3 regions of the Streptomyces seoulensis genome follow, and region 1 is predicted to be linked to each of the others. Evidence: riboswitches for the same ligand, from Rfam matches in the RefSeq annotation. Region 1 holds a riboswitch; each other region holds the start of a gene.
The links. Region 1 has a riboswitch for cyclic di-AMP ahead of HEK131_RS22555 (M23 family metallopeptidase). Riboswitches for the same ligand answer to the same signal wherever they lie in the genome.

Region 2: it holds a riboswitch for cyclic di-AMP, as region 1 does, so the genes downstream of both, HEK131_RS01265 (M23 family metallopeptidase) here and HEK131_RS22555 (M23 family metallopeptidase) in region 1, are expected to answer to the same signal.
Region 3: it holds a riboswitch for cyclic di-AMP, as region 1 does, so the genes downstream of both, HEK131_RS28235 (transglycosylase SLT domain-containing protein) here and HEK131_RS22555 (M23 family metallopeptidase) in region 1, are expected to answer to the same signal.

What each region holds. Positions count from the first base shown of each region.
Region 1 is NZ_AP025667.1:4,892,882-4,895,134, forward strand. Features, by position in the region: gene HEK131_RS22550 (GntR family transcriptional regulator) at 1-442, opposite strand, end outside; gene HEK131_RS22555 (M23 family metallopeptidase) at 635-1,378, opposite strand; cyclic di-AMP (ydaO/yuaA leader) riboswitch at 1,391-1,545, opposite strand; gene HEK131_RS22560 (M16 family metallopeptidase) at 1,777-2,253, opposite strand, start outside.
Region 2 is NZ_AP025667.1:262,752-265,004, reverse strand. Features, by position in the region: gene HEK131_RS01265 (M23 family metallopeptidase) at 1-979, opposite strand, end outside; cyclic di-AMP (ydaO/yuaA leader) riboswitch at 987-1,155, opposite strand; tRNA gene HEK131_RS01260 (tRNA-Met) at 1,459-1,532, opposite strand; gene HEK131_RS01255 (dihydrofolate reductase family protein) at 1,598-2,253, opposite strand, start outside.
Region 3 is NZ_AP025667.1:6,137,875-6,140,127, reverse strand. Features, by position in the region: gene HEK131_RS28240 (HAD family hydrolase) at 1-249, shown strand, start outside; gene HEK131_RS28235 (transglycosylase SLT domain-containing protein) at 326-805, opposite strand; cyclic di-AMP (ydaO/yuaA leader) riboswitch at 811-1,004, opposite strand; gene HEK131_RS28230 (polyprenyl synthetase family protein) at 1,591-2,253, shown strand, end outside.

The DNA.
Region 1 (2,253 bases):
TGAGCTCCGAGGTCAGCGGGTGGCTGCCACACGCCTGGGCGAGGGTCTCGTGGAACCAGCCGTCCAGTGCCCGCAGGTCGTCGCTGTTGCCGAGCCGCGCCCGCTCCTGGCCCAGCCTGACCAGGCCGCGCAGCACCTTCAGATGGGCCTCGGTGCGCCGCTGGGCGGCCCGCGCGGCACCGAGGGGCTCCAGCAGCAGGCGCATCTCCAGCAGGTCGGCGGCCTCCTGCTCGGTGGGCTCGGCCACGCAGGCGCCCGCGTGCCGCCGGGTCACGACGAAGCCCTCGGCCTCCAGCGTGCGCAGCGCCTCGCGGACGGGGACGCGGGAGACGCCGTAGCGGCGGGCGAGGACCTCTTCGGTGAGCCGGCTGCCGCGCTCGTGGACCCCGGCGACGATGTCGTCCCGGATCGCCGTGCACACCGAGTGCGCCGGAATGCGCATGACCCACCTCCGCCTTAATCCCCGTGAAACGCCGACGACAGCGCCCGTTCCGTGACTCTATTGCAATACGGCGGAATTTCCGATGGCGGACCGGAATCCATGGCTATTTTTTGGACAGCGGGCCGGTGGAAAGGACGCCGGGAACGACGAAAGCCCCGGCCTGGCGGGCCGGGGCTTTCGCAGGGCTCGGGGTCAGACGTCGACGCCGTGCTTGCGGAGGTAGGCGACGGGGTCGATGTCGGACCCGTAGTCGGGGCCGGTGCGGGCCTCGAAGTGCAGATGCGGGCCGGTGACGTTGCCGGTGGCGCCGGACAGGCCGATCTGCTGGCCGGGGACGACCCGCTGGCCCACGCTGACGCCGATGGACGACAGGTGGCCGTACTGGGTGTACATGCCGTCGGCCATCTTGATCACGATCTCGTTGCCGTACGCGCCGCCCCAGCCGGTGGAGACCGCGGTCCCGGCACCGGCCGCGTGGACCGTGGTGCCGCTGGCGGCGTGGAAGTCGATGCCGGTGTGCGAACCGGACGACCACAGGGAGCTGGACGACTGGTAGGCGGTGGAGACGTAGGAGCCGGTGATCGGCATGACGAAGGAGTTGAGAAGCTTGCGCGCGGCGTCGCGGGCGGCGCGCTCCTTGGCCTCGCGGGCCCGCTCGGCGGCGGCGCGCTCCGCGGCCTCCTCGGCGGCCTTGCGCTCGGCGGTCGCCTTCTGGGCGGTGGCCTGCGCGGCGATCTCGTCGGCGAGGGTGTCGCTGACGGTGATGACGGGGGTGAGGCCGGTGTTCTCGACGGAGTTGTCCGCGGCGAGTGCCGGGGAAGCCGCGAGGGTGCCGACGACACCGGTGGTGAGGGCCGCGACACCGGCCGCAGTTGCGGTGGTGCGCTTGACCCGGCCGGGCTTGCGGTGCTTCCCGGTGGCGCACATGAACGCCATGAGCTGGCTGGTCCTTTCCTTCCCTCTCGCCTACCGGGTTAGCTGACGGGTTCGGAGCAGGAAGGTCTCCTACGGCCGCCCTCGCTCACGCGCGGGCGTCCGATTCACCCCAGGGACTGCGGTGGGTCCCCGGCTCCCCCCTGCGGGGGACTCGGCGATGACTGTCCGGTGCCGCGGACGCGGCGCACTGCCTGACGAACAGCCCGGAAGAAGCTAAAGGGGACGGGAGCGGATCTTCAAACGGGTCCGGACTTTTGTAGCGCATCCCACACGCCAGAGGGGTAACCTCCGCCCCAATCCGGACATTTACCAACCGCTGTTCGATGTGTCTCCCGAACACACGTGTGGGCCCCGACGACTCATGCGCCATCAGGGCCCACGCGCGCGTGCCTGCTCCGCTACTCGGCGGAGACCACCTTGACCTCGCCGATGCCGAGCGCCTCGACCGGCTCCTTGATCTGGGCGGCGTCGCCGACCAGGACCGTGACCAGCCGGTCGGCCGGGAAGGCGTTGACCACGGCGGCCGTGGCCTCCACGGTGCCGGTGGCGGCCAGCGTGCGGTACAGCTCCGCCTGGAAGTCGTCCGGCAGATGCTGCTCGACCTGGTCGGCCAGCGTGCCGGCGACCGCGGCGGCCGTCTCGTACTTCAGCGGGGCCACGCCGACGAGGTTCTGCACGGCCACGTCCCGCTCGGCGTCGGTCAGGCCCTCGGCGGCCAGCGTGTGCAGCACCGTCCACAGGTCCGCGAGCGCCGGGCCGGTGTTCGGGGTGTCCACGGAACCGCTGATGGCGAGCATCGAGGCGCCGGTGCCGTCCGGGGCGGAGCGCAGCACCTGCCCGAAGGAGCGCACGCCGTAGGTGTAGCCCTTCTCCTC
Region 2 (2,253 bases), 4.6 Mb from region 1:
CGATGCCGGTGGGCTGGCCGCCGGGGTGGACCTCCAGGTGGAGGTGCGCGCCGGTGACGTTGCCGGTGGCGCCGACGCGGCCGATGACCTCGCCGGTGGAGACCTTCTGACCGGTGCTGACGTTGATCGAGGACTGGTGGCAGAACCAGAGCTCGGTGCCGTCGTCGAGGGTGAGGATCGTGCGGTAGCCGTAGGCGCCGGCCCAGCCCGCCTCGGTGATCGTGCCGCTGTGCACGGCCTTGATCAGCGTGCCCGTGGGCGCGGCGAAGTCGAGACCGGTGTGGTAGCCGGAGGACCACAGCGCCCCGGCCTGCCCGAAGGTCGAGGTGATCGTGTACGAGGAGGTCGGCAGCGTGTACTGCTTGGCCAGCGTGGCCAGGCGTGCCGCCTCGGCCTTCTTCTCGGCGTCGGCCTCCGCCCGCTCCTTGGCGTCGGCGGCCTTCGCGGCGGCTTCCTTCGCGGCCTTGGCGGCGGCGTCGGCGGCCTGCTGGTCGGCCTTGGCGACGGCCGCGGCGGTAGCCCGGCTGTCGGCCTTGCTCTGCTGCCGCTCGGCCTGGGCCATGATCCGGCTGCGCAGCGCCTCGCCCGCGTCGGAGGCGGAGTCGTCACTGGCGGCGGTCGCCGTGGCCGTGGCGAGGGAGGCGGCGGGCGCGTCCGTGTGGTGCCCGTCGATCAGGGAGTCCACGGAGGGCAGGTCGGGCATGGCGATGGACACGGGCGGCTTGCCGGTGTTGGCGCTCGCCATGCCACCCGCGCCGACGGCGGCTATGACGCCGACGCCGAGGACGGTGGAGCTGCGGGCGAGTCCGCCGCCGCGCTGCTTGGCCACCCGGTGGCGGCCGCGTACGGGGGGCAGGGACTCCTCGGTGGGATTCCACTCCTCCCACGCGTCGCCTTCCGCGCGGGGGGCGCCGTAGGCGAAGGGCTCACTCGCGTCCGGCGCGAACGGGGCTTGTGGGGCAGGCCGGTTGGACGCCACGCGGGCGCACTCCTCTCCTCCTCCGCCTACCGGGTTAGCTGACGGGTTCGGAGCAGGAAGGTCTCCTACGCGCGTAAACCCGGCGTGCTCCGAGAGCGGTGCACGGCGGACTGGGCGCGATTCACCCCAAGTTGGTGGGTCCCCGGTTCCCTTGCGGGATTCGGCGTGTGCGCACGGCGCCGTCTCTGCTGACGGCTGTAACGACCGCACTGCGTTATCGAACGTTAATAGACACGCACACCGGATTCCAAGCCCGTTCGGCTTGATCGTTAACGTTCCCGACGGGGACGTACGCACCAGGAACGGCGCGAACGGGGCGAGTTGACCGCGCTTCAGGAGTCACAGCGGTTTTGATGGTGACTCAGAAGCGCTGCACTGAGCGGCCATTGCGTCACTTTGGGTAGTTCCCGTTGTGAAGGCTCCGGGAAAACACTCAGGGCCGGAATCCGTTTTACTGGATTCCGGCCCTGAGTCTTCAGTAGCGGGGACAGGATTTGAACCTGCGACCTCTGGGTTATGAGCCCAGCGAGCTACCGAGCTGCTCCACCCCGCGTCGTTGTGTCTCAAGCATACGTCATCCGCGGGGTGCCGCGCACACACCCCGCGGTGACGTGGGCCTCAGTGCGGAAGGTGAGCGTTCGGCCGCTGTGCGAGAGGGGCGTACTCGGGCACCGTCACCACCGTGACGCCTCCGCTGCCGAGCACTCCGGCGCCGTCGGCCGCGGTGACGAAGGTGTCCGGCTCGCGCCAGGCCGTGACCACCCGGCGCACCCCGGCCCGCAGGATCAGCTCGGCGCAGGGGGTGGGGCGGGAGGAGCGGTGCGCGCAGGGCTCCAGGCTGGAGTAGACGGTGGCGCCGGGCAGGCGCGGGTCGGCGGGGTCCAGCCCGGCGAGGGCGGCCTCCTCGGCGTGGACCACCGGGTCGCCGCCCTCGCGCGAGTGTCCGCGCGCCAGCTCGGTGCCGTCCGCCGCGACGACCACCGCGCCGACGCTGAAGGCGGTGTCCGAGGGCGGGCAGAGCGCGGCCAGCTCACAGGCGGTGCGCAGCCAGTGCCGGTCGGCGGCGGTGGGCAGCGGGCCGGCGCCGGGGGCGGTGGGCTCGTAGTGCATGAGGACGACGTCCTCGATCCGCCGGCTCCCGGTCAGCCGCAGCCGGCCCCCCTGGTACGCGCCGGGCCCGAACAGGCGGGGGGCTGCCGGGTCGCCGACGAAGAGCGGGGCGAGGACCAACTGGAGTTCGTCGGCGAGGCCCTGCTGCAGGAGCTGGGTGTGCA
Region 3 (2,253 bases), 1.2 Mb from region 1:
GAGCTCCAGCCGTGCGGGATCACCAAGGCGACCGGTCTGGCGCTGGCCGCCGAGCACCTGGGCCTGGGCCGCGCGGACACGGTCGCCTTCGGCGACATGCCGAACGACATCCCGATGTTCCGGTGGGCGGCCCACGGCGTCGCCATGGCCGACGCCCATCCCGAGCTGAAGGCGGTGGCCGACGAGGTCACCCTCTCCAACGAGGACGACGGGGTGGCCGTCGTGCTGGAGCGCCTGTTCGCCCTGTGACGGCGACGGCCCCCGCCGCACGCGTGAGGCGTGTGACGGGGGCGCGGTGCGGATCTGGCCGGGTGGGCCGGGCCGCCTAGTACGGGCCGTTGACGTTGTCGATCGAGCCGTAGCGGTGGGCGGCGTAGTTGCAGGCCGCGGTGATGTTGGCGACCGGGTTGTACGGGTCGAGCGAGGTGCCGGCCACGTGGTACGTGTTGAACGTGGGGTCGATCACCTGGAGCAGGCCCTTGGACGGGGTGCCGTTGATGGCGTTGATGTCCCAGTTGTTGATGGCCAGCGGGTTGCCCGAGGACTCCCGCATGATGTTGCGGTGGATGCCGTTGTAGGTGCCCGGGATGCCCTTCTCGGCCATGATCGCCAGGGACTGGCGGATCCAGCCGTCGAGGTTGTTCGGGTACACCGTGGTGGTGGCGGTCTTGGCGGCCGGGGCGGCGGAGGCGCTGGTGGCGCCGATGAGGGGGAGCGCGAACATCGCGGCACCGGTACCGGCGACGGCGAGCGTGCGGACGATGCGCTTGGTGCGGGCACGGCGCGGCTGAGCAACAGCAGACATGTCGAAGTTCCTCTCCGTCGCCTGCGAGGTGAGCTGTCGGGTTCGGGCGGGGAGGTGCCCGGCCGCGTCGTCCCCGGTGCCCGTCGGACACCGGGGACGAAATGGCTTCACCCCGAGCCGTTCCGGCGCGACATGTGTCGGCCGGTCCGGCGGCTTACCTGGGTCCCCCGCTCCTGCCGTACGAATGAGTTCGTGAATGGGTGTGCCAGGCGCGGCAGGATTCGGCGTTCGCCTGACAGGGCGGGAACGTATGCGACCGCACATGTCCGGAACAAGTACTTGATTCACCCAAAGACCTAGTTGACCTTGCTCTGTCCCAATTGGCCTACTTGATCCTTTGCGGTCGCCAATCCTCAACTTCCTTACCGGGCACGGTAAGAAGGGGGTGAGAGGGGGGTTTGCGCGGGTAGGCGCGAGGTGACGGTCCGCGTGAGCCAACTCACGGAATCGCAAAATACGCAAAATCAGACATGGGGGATTATGTGGATTTGAGCCGTCTGTGGGTATTAGGGAGTGTCGGTCCCCCTGGGGCGGAACCTCTGGGACGCTCCCGTTCGTTGGCTCGGTGTGACTCCCCGAGTGCCGGACCGTCCGACCGACTCCCCCCATATCGGTTCTTGTCCACCCATCCGGCACATGCCGGACGAAAACCGATACCTCATGAGCTGGACCGGTGGGTGCGATCGGTGATCCAAAGAGGACCGGATACGCTGACTTGACTGATGGCAGCGACCTATCGACAAGCCGTGAAGTCGCCAGCAGACACCAGCAGACAGGAGAACCTCGTGACCGTCGTCGGGCCGTTCGGGCTGAGCGTGCGGGACCAGGCACTGGAAGCCGATGTCCAGGCCGGACTGACGGCTGTCGAGGCGGGCCTGCTAGAGGCCACCAAGAGCGAGGTCCCCTTCATCACCGGGTCCGCCCAGCACCTGGTGCGGGCCGGCGGCAAGCGGTTCCGTCCGCTGCTCGTGCTGCTGTCCGCCCAGTTCGGCGACCGGCACGCCCCGCGCATCGTGCCCTCGGCCGTCGTCGTCGAGCTGACCCACCTGGCCACGCTCTACCACGACGACGTCATGGACGAGGCGGCCGTGCGGCGCGGCGTGGACAGCGCCAACACCCGCTGGGGCAACTCCGTCGCCGTGCTCACCGGTGACTTCCTCTTCGCCCGTGCCACGCAGATACTCGCCGATCTCGGCCCCGAGGCCGTCCGCGTGCAGGCCCTCGCCTTCGAGCGCCTCGTCACCGGCCAGATACTGGAGACCGCGGGTCCCCAGGACGGCCGCGACCCGGTCGAGCACTACCTCGACGTCCTCTCCGGCAAGACCGGCTCCCTGGTCGCCGTGTCCTGTCGCTTCGGCGCCATGATGTCCGGCGCCGACGAGAGCGTCGTCGACGTGCTCACCCAGTACGGCGAGCGGCTCGGCGTCGCCTTCCAGCTCGCCGACGAC